DNA from 2 places in the Holzapfeliella saturejae genome. Region 1 is predicted to be linked to the other one. Evidence: predicted binding sites of a transcription regulator. Region 1 holds the regulator's gene; the other holds the start of a gene.
What was found. Region 1 encodes LexA, which represses DNA repair genes until DNA is damaged. Its sites were predicted from a motif close to CNAACANNTGTTNG; they were not measured.
Positions count from the first base shown of each region.

Region 2: a site for LexA is predicted at 4,056-4,069, ahead of recA (recombinase RecA). Genes of this name have one in related genera too.

Region 1 covers NZ_JAWMWG010000001.1:966,847-975,014, forward strand. The annotation lists gene R4Y45_RS04780 (lysophospholipid acyltransferase family protein) at 1-577, shown strand, start outside; gene R4Y45_RS04785 (YneF family protein) at 599-820, opposite strand; gene R4Y45_RS04790 (DUF896 domain-containing protein) at 885-1,127, opposite strand; gene lexA (transcriptional repressor LexA) at 1,209-1,832, shown strand; gene R4Y45_RS04800 (DUF4811 domain-containing protein) at 1,867-2,610, opposite strand; gene R4Y45_RS04805 (MDR family MFS transporter) at 2,634-4,148, opposite strand; gene R4Y45_RS04810 (TetR/AcrR family transcriptional regulator) at 4,277-4,855, shown strand; gene R4Y45_RS04815 (nuclear transport factor 2 family protein) at 4,927-5,271, opposite strand; gene R4Y45_RS04820 (nuclear transport factor 2 family protein) at 5,467-5,838, opposite strand; gene rpsN (30S ribosomal protein S14) at 5,978-6,247, opposite strand; gene rpmG (50S ribosomal protein L33) at 6,257-6,406, opposite strand; gene rplS (50S ribosomal protein L19) at 6,553-6,900, opposite strand; gene trmD (tRNA (guanosine(37)-N1)-methyltransferase TrmD) at 7,032-7,757, opposite strand; gene rimM (ribosome maturation factor RimM) at 7,747-8,168, opposite strand, start outside.
Region 2 covers NZ_JAWMWG010000001.1:613,380-621,547, forward strand. The annotation lists gene R4Y45_RS02990 (M16 family metallopeptidase) at 1-1,191, shown strand, start outside; gene yfmH (EF-P 5-aminopentanol modification-associated protein YfmH) at 1,192-2,457, shown strand; gene R4Y45_RS03000 (helix-turn-helix domain-containing protein) at 2,524-3,405, shown strand; gene pgsA (CDP-diacylglycerol--glycerol-3-phosphate 3-phosphatidyltransferase) at 3,408-3,995, shown strand; gene recA (recombinase RecA) at 4,155-5,213, shown strand; gene rny (ribonuclease Y) at 5,316-6,878, shown strand; gene R4Y45_RS03020 (glycosyltransferase family 4 protein) at 6,975-8,108, shown strand; gene R4Y45_RS03025 (YigZ family protein) at 8,126-8,168, opposite strand, start outside.

The DNA.
Region 1 (8,168 bases):
TATAAATGGTCGACCATTAGTTTTACACAAAGAAAGATTACCCGAAGGTAACTATATTTTGATTGCTCCTCATAGAACTTGGTGGGAACCCATTATTTTTGCTTTAGCAGCCAGTCCAAAAGAATTTATGTTTATGGCTAAAAAAGAATTGTTCAAAAACCCTATTCTAAGATTTGTTTTGAATCATTCTCATGGATTTAGTGTTGACCGCCAAAATCCAGGACCATCAGTTATTAAAATCCCGGTTAAAAACTTGAGAAACACTGAACTTAGCTTAATTATGTTCCCAACTGGATCACGTTACTCTAATGATGTGAAAGCCGGAGCTGGTGTGATTGCTAAAATGGCTAACGTTCCCTTGGTTCCTGCTGTTTATCAAGGACCTTTAAAGATGAGTGGTGTTTTCAAGCGTCAAAAAATGTCAATTACCTTTGGTGAACCTATCTATATTGACAAGAAACAAAAATTAACAGATGAATTCAACGAACAATTAGATCAAGATATTCAAAATCACTGGCATGCCATTGATCAAGAAACTAACCCCAACTTCAAATACATTCCAAAAGAAAAAAAGTAGCTAGATAACCTAGCTACTTTTTTATTTACGGTTTTTTGAACGCATGTTTGCCATCACTTGATTCAATTTCTTAGATGATGGTTTTTGTCCCATTTGTGCCATCATTGAACGAATCATATCTTCACTGATTGGCGGATTATCTTGTAAGTATTTCTTCATGTAAGATCTAGCTAAGAAGAAACCTAAGACTAGTCCACCGATTAGGGCAATCACAATTAATAAAATCGCAAGTCCTAAATTCATATTACGCACCCCCGTTTATTAGTTACATTATACTATTTTACACAACTAGCTAGAAGTTTGACAACTAATCTTCGCGTAAACCTTTTCTTCTTTGAGCTTCTTTGGCTTTTTCAGATGTCACTTCTTTACCGTTTTTATCAATAATTTTCATATTTTCGATTTGTTGTTTGAATCCTGCACGAAAATCAGCTAGGTATTCACGATGAAGTTTTTTACGTTCCATTTCTTCAGCTTCGCTTAAACCAGCTTCTTTACGTTTTTTAGCTAATTCATTAATACGATCGATTCTTTCTTGGTTTTGACTCATAATAGTAACCTCTTTTTTATGATTGTTTATTTATTATTTGATGTGCTATCCTTATTTTAACAATATTAAGGGAGTAATTAAATGGCTAACATCAAAGAAAATAAACGATTAGAAATTTTAAATTATCTTTATTATACCATTTTAGATAATCAATATGCCCCTAGTGTACGTGAAATTGCACAACATGTTAACCTGGCTTCCACTTCCACCGTACACAGTCACTTGAAAAAATTAGAAACAGACGGTTTTATTACTAAAGAAGGTAATAAAACCCGTGCAATTCGTGTAACGGATTTAGGAAAAGAACGACTTGATATTAAAGAAGATGCCATTCCAGTTATCGGTGAAATCGTCGCAGGAGAACCTGCTTATACTTTTGATCAATCAATTAACGACTATTTTCCCGTTCCCCCACACTTAGAGCATTTAAAAAATGACTTATTTATCTTAGAAGTCAAAGGAAATAGTATGATTAATGCCCATATCTGCCCTGGAGATTATGTCTTTGTTCATTCTCAAACAAGCGCTCAAAATGGTGACATTGTCGTTGCTTTAACCGAAGACAACGAAACCACTTTAAAACGTTTTTATAAAAAACAAAATAAAATTTACTTGCATCCCGAAAACGATACAATGACTGATATTCAAGTTGATAATGTCAATATATTAGGCAAAGTCATCAGCCTGTATCGTCCTATGATATAAAAAACATCTCCTAAAATTTAGGAGATGTTTTTTATTACTCTATTAATGATTTCATAGCTTGTAGTGTTAGCTCTGTTGTCACTTTTTGAGTGTAATCCGCAAGTTGTGCTTGTGTTGTTGCAGGATTTTGTGCTTGATAACTTTGTATCTGTGTGGCTACTGCTTGTTTAAGCTGTGTTTGTTGTGCCTGTTTTTGTGCATCGGTCATGGCTTGTTGTTTTTCAGTTAAAGTTTTAGTTTGATCTGCTGATAAAACGAGCCAGTTTGACTGTGGAAGTGTTACTTCATTTGTTTCAGAAATTAATTCAGTTTCTGTATCATCTACTTTAAATAATGATTTATATAACTCTGAGTTATACTGCCATTTTGTTGTCGTTGTTTTAATCTTAGCTGGTTCATCAGTGGCAATAACTTGATAATTAGCTGATTTTTTAACCGCTTCAGCCATATGATGTTGATCAGGAACAAAAGCAGTAATAGGTTGTTCTTGGTCTTTAGATTCTCTAAAACTCATCGCATAATTATCAGAATCCGTTCCAATTTGATTAGCAATCAAAATATTCACAGGAGAATCTAACTGACCTGCAGTGTAAATACTCGTTTCTTTTGTTTCAACTTCTTGAGACATTCCAAAGTGATAGGAAGTATTGGCGATAATCGCAATAGCTGAAAGTAATAGTAAAGCAGAAAAAATTGTTCCAACAACTCGTCTAATAGCCTTAGGTTTAATTAAAAACCACGATGCTAATGTCAATAACGTTAAAACAATTACAATCATAATAATCAACTTTAAACACCCCCCTATTTCGTTTTTTCTTTCTTATCTTGTGGTTGGTTAGTTACAAATAACGCCATAATGAAGCCAATCACTGCAAAAGCTAATCCCATGGTAAAGGCTACTCTAAATCCATCCATAGAAGCTGTTAAAGTTTGTGCTCCATATTTGATTGGGTCTGCTGCTTTTAAGGCTTCAGCAGGTGCATGGGTATTCATAATATTTTGTGTAACAGAAGTTAATAGTGCAACAACAATAGAAGTCGAAACTTGTCTCATCGTATTATTAGCAGCTGTTGCATGAGTTGACAATTCTGTAGGTAAAGCTGCCATAGCGCGTGTTGTCAGTGGCATCATTGTTAATGCAACCCCCATCATTCGAACAGCATATAATACTGTAATGATATGAGTTGGTGTTGTTGCTGACAAGAATGTAAAAGGTAATGTTCCAATAGCTACAATTGATAATCCAACTAAAGCCAGACGTTTTACCCCCACTTTGTTATATAAAATACCAGCAATTGGTGAAACAATCCCCATCATTAATGCCCCACCTAATAGGGTTAATCCTGAATTTAATGGCGTCAATCCGTGAACATTTTGTAGGTAAGTTGGCAACATCATTTCAACACCATACATAGCCATTGCAACCATGATAACGGTCAAAGTTGGAATAGTGAAGTCTTTTACCTTGAAAACCCTAATATCTAAGAACGGCACTTTTAGTTTTAATTGACGTATCACAAAAATTGCTAATAAGACAATACCTGCAACAATTGGCAAAATAACGTTCATAAAATCTGTCCAACCTGCTGTTGCGACGTTTGTAAAGCCCAGTAAGAATAGACCAAAACCAATAACAGATAAGAATAACGATAGAACATCTAACTTAACTGATTTATTAGGAATTACATCTTTCATTACAAATGGACTTAAGACAAATGCAATTAACACAACAATTAATGGTAAAACAAAAATTGTTCGCCATGAGTTAGAAATTGTTACTCCTAAAACAACATGGTTTTGATCTAAAATCCAACCAGAAAGTGTTGGTCCAATTGCAGGTCCCATCCCAATAACAAGTCCACCTAATCCAAGAGCAGTCGCTCTTTCTTTTAAGTTGAACATGTTTAAAATAACAATTTGCATCAGCGGCATCATAACCCCAACAGCAATCGCAGCCAGAACTCTTCCGACTAAAAAGATAATCCAAGATGAATGATTAGCTGGTGTTAATGCTGTTAATCCAATTCCTATTGCTAATAAACCATAGGCCCCAACATGTAAAATTCGAGTTGAGATTCTAGTGGCTAAGTACGCTGTTAAAGGAATCATTACACCGTTAGCAAGCAAGAACCAAGTTGTTGCTTGTTGTGCTGTACTTAAATTGATGTCAAATTCTTTCATCAACGTTGGAAGCGCTGTTCCAAGTGAAGTTTGCATCAAAATACCAGCAAATGTTGCAAATAAAATAAGTAGCATAACCGTTATACGATTATAAGGTTTGCCATGTATATCTAAGTGATTTTGAGTATTTTCCATTATTTCCTCCTTATATTTTTAAAAATTCCATTTGAAACTATACGCTTATTCTGGTAAATTAGCTACAACAAAATAAGTCATGTTGTCTTATTTTTATCATACTACTTTTATTATACGAGGTACAAAATTTGGCTACTTACACCAAAAAAACACAACAAACCGATAGAATTATTCGACGCGCTTTTTTGCGTGTTTTAAAAACAAAATCCTTTGATTTCGTAACGGTCAGCGATATTGTTAAAGAAGCTAATATCCACAGAAGTAGTTTTTATCGTTATTTTGATGATAAATACCAACTAGCTGAATGTATTGAAAAAGAAATTATGGGCTACATGAGAAGCGAACGACTAAAATGGATGGATAAGCATCCAAAAACAACACTTGCAGATCCTGAAGCCATGGCCCAATTATTTAAATCAATTGATTTTTTTGCACCAGCTATTAATATTCTGCTGAGTCCAAATGGCGATCCTAGCTTTGAAGTTCGCTTACGTAATGCGATGTTTAAAAACTTTTTCAAAAATTCTAAATTTGATGATGTTGAAGATGACAAAATCGAATTAATGAAGTTATTTTCGATCAATACTATTATTGAAACTTACAAATATTGGACCTCTCCTCATCGCAAACTAACCGCTGAAGAACTTGCTGAGATGCTTAGCGATATGTATAAAAAAGGATTTATTTATGCGGTTAATCATTTATAACCAAAAATCGAGCCTAGTAATTAGGTTCGATTTTTTTAGTATAAGTTAGCGACTGCACGTTTAATTTTAAGTTAGTTATTGACCGTTTCAAAAGAAATGGTTAACTGTAAATTCCAAATTCGACGCATACCTGAAATATCAGCATCAACACGATTTTTGGCAACTATGGTTGGCTTACTAGCGGTTAGGTTTTCAAAAGTTAATTGATCTTCTTCAGCTGAAAAATATTGCATACTACTATTTTCAATTGCTCCTAACCAGTCGTTTTTAGATTGTTGAACACCTGTAATATGAACTAAATAAAAATCATCTATTAAAAGTGAACTTAAATCGCTTGTATCACGATTAATCATATCTTGATAGAGTCGTTGATAAACTTGTCTAACTGCAATCTCTTGATTAGATAAACTTGACATACTTACAACGGACTCCGTCTGATTGCTCGTCATATTTGAATCTATTTTTCGATTATTGGGCTGTAAAAATAAAATCAATACTGTAAGAAGGCTCAAGCCAAAAACTGTAAAGCCCACTATTTTCCATATCTTTTGACGACTGCAATAAAAGCAATTAGACCTAATAATAAAAGTATATTAATCATATTCATCTCCCTAATAACTTTTGGCTACTGCTGAATTAATTACTAAATGTCCTTCTTTATTTTGTGAAAAGGTCAAGGTCATTTGTAAGTGCCAATCAGCTCGAAACCCATAAATCTTTGCATCAACAATACTTCTTCCTATTAAAATAAGTGAATCATCCGTAACTTTAATACTTACTTGATCTTCTTGTGCACGATAATATCGCATTTGACCTGTTTCAATGGCTTGTAACCAATCTTGTTTAGCTTGTTTAATACCTGTCATATGCTCTAAAACAAAATTGTCCGCTAATCTAGCATTAAGTAAATTAATATTTTGATTAACCATACCTTGATACAAATCACGATATAATTGCTTAGCTTGTTCATGGATATTCATCATAGTTATCATCCTTATTTTTTATTGATGTTTTTATCATAAGGGTTCAAGTTAACTTTAAGTCAACTGTTAATTCAAAAAAAGATGGCAGATATTTAGCTATCAATTTAGCTCAATATCTGCCATCTTTTTGGCTATTCAATTACCAACTTGCTTTTTTTACACCAGGAATCTGACCCTTTAAAGCCAATTGTCTAAAATTCAAACGGGATAGCTTGAATTTTCGCATATAGCCTCTTGGTCTACCGTCTAATAAATCACGGTTTTGCAACCGGTTAGGATTTGATTCTTTAGGTAATCTCGCAAGTGCTTCATAGTCACCTTTTGCTTTAAGCTCTTGTCTAATTGCCGCATAGCGGTCAATTAGTTCTCTTTGTTTACGTGCTTTTGCAATTTTTGATTTTTTAGCCATTCAATCTCCTTATTTGGTTTCTTTGAATATCATACGTTGACGTTTTTTAGGTGAGTATTTTTTAAATTCTAAACGTTCAGGGTTATTACGTTTATTTTTATTAGTTAAATACAATCTTTCACCAGTTTCTGCACATTCTAAAAGAATATTTTGTCTCATTATAAAACCTGCTTTCTAATATAAATAGTAATTATTACTATTTGAAATATAATTTTATCATATTGTGTTAGTTTGTCAAATAAAGTCTTTGAACAAAAAAGCTATTACCTTTAACAGTAATAGCTTTTTTATTGTGAAAAATAGAATTATCTTCTTTTTTCTGGGATTCTTGCTGCTTTACCACGTAGGTTACGTAGGTAGTAAAGTTTAGCACGACGTACACGACCTTGACGAGTTACTTCAATCTTAGCAACACGAGGTGTGTGTAGTGGGAATGTACGTTCTACACCAACACCACTACTGATTTTACGAACTGTGTAGCTTGCGCTTACGCCAGTTCCTCTTCTTTTAATAACAACACCTTCGAAGATTTGGATACGTTCGCGAGTACCTTCAACAACTTTTGCGTGAACACGAACTGTATCTCCGGCACGGAAATCAGGAAGATCTGTTTTTAGTTGATCTTGTGTTAAATCTTTAATCAATTGATTCATGATTTTTTCTCCTTTGTCGATACTCTTAATCAAATTCGACCAGCGGAATATCCGATTTATTAGTGATTTGCATCACAATACGATATTTTAGCAGTATTATTTTAAAAAGTCAATGTTACTTAATCTTAAGATTAGTCAGCCAATTCTTGCTTAATTTCTTGCAATAATTGATGCTGTTTTAAACTTAGCGTCTTATTTTCTAGTAAATCTGGACGATATAAATAAGTATTCTTCAACGACTGTTTCTCACGCCAGGCTTTAATATTAGCATGATGACCACTAAGTAAGACATCCGGTACCTTTTGACCTTCGTATTCTGCAGGTCGAGTGTACTGCGGATATTCAAGTAAACCATCTGAAAATGATTCATCACTAGCAGAGTCTTCATTTCCTAACACACCTGGAATTAATCTAACAGTTGAATCAATCATTGCCATCGTTGGAATTTCGCCACCAGTTAAAATAAAATCTCCAATAGACACCACATCTGTTGCATATTGATAGACACGTTGGTCAAAGCCTTCATAATGACCACAAATAAAAGTGATATTGTCATAATTATTAGCCCAATCAGTCGCCATTTCTTGGTTAAATGGTTTTCCTGTTGGTGCTAAAATCACAACTTTTTGTTTATTTTCAATTTCAGATAAGGCACTAGCAATCGGTTGAACTTGTAACACCATCCCTGGTCCACCACCATATGGTGCATCATCAACATGCATTTGCTTATCTTTTGTAAATTTACGAAAGTCAATCACATTTAAGTTTAATTTGTCATTTTCAATGGCTTTCCCGACAACTGAGTGTTTCATTGCTTCAAACATATCTGGAAATAGTGTTAAAACATTAATCTTCATCAATTAACCCCTCAGGTACTTCTACCCAAGCTTTATTTTGATCCAAGTCAATTTTTTTGACGATTTGGTTTAAGAATGGGAGTAAAACATCTTTTCGACCAGGTTTTTCAATTGTCCAAACATCATTCGCACCTGTTGGGAAGATTTCTGTTACCTTGCCAAGCACTTCATCTTTGTCTAAATCAATAACCTCAAGTCCAATGATTTGATGGTAGTAGTAGGCACCTTCTTCAAGTTCTTGCATATTTTCTTTGGCAACATAAAGTAGGTCACTTTTATATTTTTCAACGAGGTTAATATCTTCTAGTCCTTCAAATAGTACCAATAAAAAGTTCTTAACCGAACGTGTACTTTTAACTGTAACTTCAACTTCTTGCTTTTGATGTTCAATAATCAAAGGCATGCCTGGTG
Region 2 (8,168 bases), 350 kb from region 1:
TTAAAAAATGATAATTTTAAAACAGTCAGCATTGGCTGTTTTTTTAAATTACCCCTGACAAAAGAAAACTTATCTTACTTAACGCTTTTAAGTAATTATCAACAACTTGGAACGCAAGAATATGATACCCAGCAAAAATTAGAAGCACATGCTGATTATCTTTATGCAGCAAAATTTGAGACGAGACCACAAATTTATGGAAATACTATCATTGTGCGTGCAGAAGGGAACTTTATTGAACCTGATTTAGTGGATGATGAGACTTATAATTACGAAACGATTGTGCGATTTTTTGAAGAGATGGTCTTTAACCCTAACTTTAAAAATCAACCTGAACATCAGTTGCAGTTAGCTAAAAAGCAAGTAAAACATGATTATGAGTCTTTTAACGAAGTAGCTTCTAATAAGGCATACCAGGTCTTTTTTAAAGCGTTTTACCAAGATTATCCTGATTTTCAAAATCCAATTTTTGGTGATTTAGAGTTAGTTAGTCGTTTATCAGTTTCTGATTTAAAAAATTATTATCAAGACTTAGTGCAGGCACCAGCAACTGTTATTGCTTATGCTAAAGATCCTGAAAAAATGACATCTATTCTGCAAAGTACCGCATTTGATAAGTTAAATACTAGCGGTTTTGGCCAAGATAATCTTAAAACAAAATCGGGTCAAATTGATACACGACTTGAATTTGACTATGGCTATAATCAAACACAGCTCGTTTATGGTTATCAGACACAAGAAGATTATCAAACTCCTATTTTAGGCTTAGTGTTTTCTCAAATTTTAGGTGGAGACGAATATTCTTTATTATTCCAAGAAGTTAGACAAAAAGCAGGGCTAGTATACTCTGTCTTTAGTGATTATTACTTTTACAATAATCTTGTGATGATTCAGACTAGCTTATTATCTGATTCAGTGACTCAAGCTTCTGAAATTATTGAAGAACAAATTCAAAAAGTTAGCGATGGCGCTTGGCAGGAAGATTTATTACAAACAGCCAAGCAACAATTAATTAGTCATAGGCTGATTTTACAAGAAATGCCACAATTTAAAGTGCAGTCTGAACTGATTGCGCAATTAAGAAAAATGAAGCAGTCAGATTTTGCTAAACAAGTTAATAGTGTAACAAAACAACAGGTTGTTGATTTTGCTAAGCAGTTAACCCGACCAATGAAAGTGATTATTAAGTAGATGAAAGGAGCTAATATGCAAACTAATCCCTATCACGAACAGGTTCATCACCATACATTTTCGAATGGGTTTGATCTGTTTTATATCGAAAAAAAAGGCTTTGCGCAAAAATTTGCGGGAGTAATGATTAATTATGGCGGTGCTGATCAACCTCGTGATTTCACATTGCCAGCAGGTACCGCCCACTTTTTAGAACACCAACTTTTTGCTAAACCTTATGGTGATATTACGGATAAATTCGAACAGTATGAAGCGTCCTCTAACGCTTTTACTTCGTATAATGAAACGATGTATTTTGCTAATTTCACACATCACACATACGAAAATATAAAAACGTTGGTTGAGTTGGTAGCAAATCCTTATTTCACAGAGAAAAATGTGGATACTGAACGAGAAATTATTTTACAAGAATTAAAAATGTACCAAGATATGCCAGATTGGCAACTAAATAATCGATTAATGCATATGATGTATGGCGATGAACCTTTAAGTCAAGAAGTTGTCGGAACAGAAGACTCACTGCAAACAATCACGGCTCAAACGCTAACTGACGCATACAATGAGTATTACTCTGCCCAAAACATGAAGCTAGTGGTAGTTGGCGATTTAGATTTTAATCATTTAATTGATGAAATCGAAGCAACAGTTAAGCAAATTAAATCAAATTCAAGTAATATTGTTGAAGAAAAAACAACTTTCAAAGATGAAGAGTCAAAAGTAGTTAAAGTCGAAGGTAAAGTAGAGTCACCTAAGTTTTCAATCGGTATCAAGTTTAGCGAACATGATTTTGATGTTGCTAGACCTCAATTGTATATTGCTATGCAAATCTTAATGGAAACTTTATTTGGTTTAAGTGGTCAATTATATCAAGATTTACAAAAACAAAATTTAGTTAATGGTGAGATTGATTTTGATATCAATTTTAATCGACAAGGCGATTTTGCAATTGTTAGCGGGACATCACAAAATCCCCAAGAGGCTGCTACTCTAATTAAAGAGGCGTTCTTCAACGCATCAATTAACCAAAGTGATTTTGAACGACAAAAGCGCAAATTATTTGGACAAGAAATTCGTCAATTGGATGATTTCGAAGGTTATGGTATTGAGTTCATTGAAAGTATTTTTGATCAAGAGGATTACTACCAATACTATACGGACATTCAAAATATTTCATTTGAAACATGTACAAAACTAATCAGTGAGATTAAAACACAATCTACTTCTCAAACTGCTATTTTATTTAATCAAAATAATGTTGACAAATAGACTAAACCACAGTTTTAATATATGGTATAATTAGCTACAAAGTTTTAGAAAGATGGAATGTTGGATATGAATGAAATAGGTCAAAGACTACATGATTTACGTGTTGAAAAGGGGTTATCAATTGATGATATACAGGCACGTACAAAAATACAAAAGCGTTACTTAATAAATATTGAACAAGGTGAATTTGACCAGCTTCCTGGTGAGTTTTATGTTAGAGCTTTTGTTAAACAATACATTCAAGCTCTGGGATATGATTCAAAAGAGTTTTTTGAAAGTGTTGAAAAAGACTTACCTAAAACTAAACCAGATACATATGTTGAAAATTCAATAGATAATAAGAGTGATGAAGTTAAACGTACAACCAATAACAAAAAGGGAATTTGGAAGAATTATGTTCCCCACATTATCATAACGTTAGCTATTATCATTGTGCTAGCATTGGTTGTCTTCATCTTTAGTCGCGTTTTTGCAAAACCTGCATCATCAAATAATAGTGATAACCAAGTAATTATGACAAGTCGCTCACAATCTGAATCAGAATCAAGTCAGAGCCAAAGCAGTAGTTCAAGTGAAAGTCAATCAAGTACTTCAGAGTCATCACTTAGCTCAAGTTCAGCTATTGCTTCTGCTAACAGCATTAAATTGAGTGGCACAAATCAATATACAGTTTCAAAATTGACAGAAGCAGCTCATAACTTAGTGTTACAAAGTAAAGGTCAACCAGTGTGGTTAGGTGTTACGGTTAATGGTTCAATGGTTTGGCAGGGAACATTAGCTGCAAATCAATCTCAGGTAGTTTCATTGCCACAAAATGCGACAACAATGGTTATCAACAGTGGTAATATTGGCACAACGCAATTACTATTAAATAACCAAGAAGTACCTTTAGAAAACGCTAATCAGTTGGGTATGACTCGCCAATTGACATTTAACTTTGAGGGCTAATAATGAATATTCCTAATCAACTAACCGTTTTTAGAATAATCTTAATACCTATATTTATCATTGTATTAGTCGGCGGTTTTTGGACTGATACATTGACTATTATGGGAACATCACTGCCACTATTTCAATTAATTGCAGCAATTATTTTTGTGGTTGCCTCATTTACAGATTTTTTAGATGGCTATATTGCTCGCAAGAATAATCTAGTAACCAATTTTGGTAAATTTGCTGATCCTTTAGCAGATAAAATGTTAGTTATCACGGCATTTGTTTTGTTGATTGCCATTGATAAGGCACCTGCATGGATGATTGCAATTATCGTTTGTCGGGAATTAGCTGTAACAGGTTTGCGGTTATTAATTGTTGAAGAAAATGGCAAGGTCCTTTCTGCAGCAATACTAGGCAAAATTAAAACCTTTTCTCAAATGACTGCTATTACATTTTTATTACTAAATAATATGATTTTTAATTTAATTCATTTGCCAATAGGTGAGATATTACTTTGGATTTGTTTAGTATTTACTGTTTGGTCAGGAATTGACTATTTCTATCAAAACCGTCAAATTTTTGCAGATTCATTTAAAAAATAACGTTCTTTTGAGAGCGTTATTTTTATTAGATAGCGTAATTAAATAGTGTCAAAGCAAAATAGAACATTTGTTCTGTTTTGCTTGCAATTTTGATAAAGAACAATTAAACTAGATATCTACGATAGTCATCTCGATAATTGAGATGAAGGAGGGACAAATTTGGTAAAAGACGAAAGAAAAGCGGCTTTAGACATGGCGCTTAAAAAAATCGAAAAGAACTACGGTAAAGGTGCTATTATGCGAATGGGTGAAAAAGCCGATACGCGTATTTCTACTGTATCATCTGGATCTATTGCTTTAGATACAGCGTTAGGTGTAGGTGGCTTTCCAAGAGGACGTATTGTTGAAATTTATGGACCAGAAAGTTCTGGTAAAACAACTGTAGCTTTACATGCAGTTGCAGAAGTTCAGCGTAACGGTGGGACAGCTGCTTATATTGATGCTGAGAACGCAATGGATCCGGCATATGCAACCAACTTAGGTGTTGATATTGATGAACTGCTACTATCACAACCTGACACAGGTGAGCAAGGACTTGAAATTGCCGATGCACTTGTTTCTAGTGGTGCCGTTGATATTGTGGTAGTTGACTCCGTTGCTGCTTTGGTACCTAGAGCCGAAATTGACGGTGAAATGGGAGATTCTCATGTTGGGTTACAAGCACGATTAATGTCTCAAGCTTTGAGAAAGCTTTCAGGTCAAATCAATAAAACCAAAACAATTGCATTATTTATTAACCAAATCCGTGAAAAAGTGGGTATCATGTTTGGTAACCCTGAAACTACTCCAGGTGGTCGAGCACTTAAATTCTATTCAACAGTTAGGCTTGAAGTTAGACGTGCTGAACAAATTAAAAACGGGACCGAAGTTCGAGGTAACAGAGCTAAAATTAAAGTGGTTAAGAATAAGGTAGCCCCACCATTTAGAGTGGCAGAAGTTGATATTATGTATGGGCAAGGAATCTCACAAAGTGGAGAACTTGTTGATATGGCTGCTGAGAAGGATATCATCAAAAAAGCAGGTGCTTGGTATTCATATGGAACAGAAAGAATTGGCCAAGGTAGAGAAAATGCTAAGCAATTTCTTGAAGATAATCCGCAAATGTATGATGAAATTAAACACAAAGTTAGACAAGCTTATGGGCTGGAAGAAGCTCAACAAGCAGATGAAAAGTCAACTGATACACAAACAGAAGATAAAGCTGAAAACAAAAAATAAAAGCGATGGGCTTAAGTGCTCATCGCTTTTATTTATTGACATTAGCTGTTATGACAATTACTATTAAATAGTGTATTAATTTAAAGTGATAGGGGATTTATAATGAATAGTATTATAACAATAATCCTAGCTATTGCGACATTGTTTATTGGTTTACTAATAGGATATGGACTTCAAAAAAGAGCTTATGCTATTAAAGTGAAGTCTGCTAAAGATGAAGCAACATCAATTATGAATGATGCTAAAAGAAATGCAGAAACTTTGAAAAAAGAAACACTTTTGCAAGCTCAAAAAGAAGCTTATCACTATAGAAATCAAATTGAAGATGAGTTAAAGCAAAGACGTGACACGATTTCAATGCAAGAAAATCGATTAGCTGCTCGTGAAGACACGATTGATCGAAAAGACATTTCTTTAGATCAAAGAGAAAAACAAATTCGTCAAAATGAACAGCAAGTTAATGATTTAAAAGCAGCCATGGCACAACGAAAGCAAAGCGCTGACGAGTTAGTGACTCAGCAAGAAGAAAAACTTCATCAAATTGCACAGCTTTCTAAAGAAGATGCTGAGCAATTGATTTTGACCAAACTTTCAGATGAACTTAGACATGAGCGTGCAAACTTAATTCAGCAAAATCAAGAACAAATTGATAATGCTGTCGATAAGCATGCCAAAAATCTTTTAGTTCAAGCTATTCAAAAAGGTGCTGCTGAAACAGTTGCTGAAACAACCGTTTCAGTTGTTAATTTGCCTAATGATGAGATGAAAGGGCGAATAATAGGTCGTGAAGGACGAAATATCCGCAGTTTTGAAGCACTAACAGGAATAGATTTAATTATCGATGATACACCTGAAGTTGTTGTGCTAAGCGGATTTGATCCAATTAGACGTGAAATTGCTAAACGATCACTTGAAAAATTAATCGAAGATGGTCGTATTCACCCTGCACGAATTGAAGAAATTGTCGATAAGTCACGAAAAGATGTCAACGATGATATTTATCAAGCAGGTGAGCATGCCTTAATTGAACTTGGGATTCACAATATGCATCCCGATTTAATTAAAATTGTCGGACGTTTGAATTACCGAACCAGTTATGGACAAAACGTCTTAAACCACTCAATTGAAGTGGCACAACTGGCCGGTAATCTTGCAGCTGAACTCGATCTAGACGAACAACTAGCTAAAAGAGCGGGATTATTACACGATATAGGTAAAGCTATTGATCACGAATTAGAAGGGTCACATGTTGAGATAGGGGTTGAATTAACAACGAAGTATCACGAACCTAAAGTTGTTATCAATGCCATTGCTTCTCACCATGGGGATGTTGAACCGACATCCTTTATTGCCTTACTGGTGCAAGCCGCTGATACGATTTCTTCAGCTCGACCAGGAGCAAGATCTGAATCACTTGAAAATTATGTTAGAAGACTTGAAAAACTAGAAGCCATTGCTAATAACTTTGATGGTGTTAAACAGACATTTGCCATTCAAGCAGGTCGAGAAATCAGAGTCATGGTATCACCAGAAGAAGTTTCAGATGATGAAATTGTTATTTTGTCACATGAAATTCGACAAACAATTGAAGATCAACTTGAATACCCAGGTAACATTAAAGTGACGGTTATTCGAGAAAAAAGAGCTATTGACTATGCAAAATAAAGCGAAGATATTAGTATCTTCGCTTTTTAAATTGTATTTAAAGTGGGTCACTTGTATAATTTGTAATAGATAAATTAGTTATTGGAGCAAAAAATTATGTATAACATTATAGTCAATTTGTTTTTAACGGTTATAATTTCAGCATTTATAACCCCATTTGTTAGACGCTTGGCATTTGTATTAGGAGCAGTCGATAATCCTAATGCTCGTCGTGTCAACAAAAAGCCTATGCCCACTATCGGAGGGTTAAGTTTATTTATAACCTTTTCAATTTCAACTTTTGTGTTATTACGAAACCAGTTTCCAACACATGAACTATTTGGTATTTTTTTGGCAGCGTCTGTCATTATCCTAACTGGAATTGTGGATGATATTCGAGAGTTGAAGCCACGATATAAAATGATAGGGATGATTTTAGCAGCTGTTATCATTTACTTGTTAGCAGGTGTTAGGATGGTTCATTTTTATTTACCATTTGTTGGGTTAATTAACTTAGGATGGTTAAGTTTTCCGATTACCATTTTTTGGATTTTGGCCTTTACTAATGCGGTGAATTTAATTGATGGATTAGATGGACTGGCTGCAGGGGTTTCAATGATTAGTTTATTGACTATGGGGATTATCGGCTTTTTCTTTTTAGTTAATACCGATGCTTATGTTTCGTTGATGGCTTTTGTATTAGTCGCCGCTCTGATCGGCTTTTTGCCCTATAACTTTCACCCAGCTAAAATCTTTTTAGGAGATACTGGTGCGTTATTTTTAGGCTTTATGATTGCGGTTTTGTCACTAAAGGGTTTGAAAAATGTGACATTAATTTCATCAATCGTACCAATCGTTATTTTAGGAGTGCCGATTACAGATACTATTTATGCCATGCTCAGACGTATTTTAAATAAAAAACCAATCTCTCAAGCAGATAAACACCACTTACACCATCAATTAATGCAAATGGGATTCACTCATAGACAAACCGTGCTGGCTATCTATGGAATTTCATTAATTTTTGCATTTTGTGCAATGCTGTTTGTACTATCGCCTGCTCAAGGTGTTTGGTTCTTATTGGTTGCTGTGGCATTTGCTTTAGAAATTTTTGTAGAATCAATTGGATTGATGGGGCCAAATCGCAAACCATTGTTATCGTTTATTAGACGAAAAATTCAAAAAAATAATCATAATGACAAAGTGGTCTCTAAGATGGATCACAAAATAGATAAAAAAAATAAGTCCTAGAATAAGGACTTATTTTTTTATGCTGGCAGTTCATTATAACGGGCTTCACCGATTGTAAAC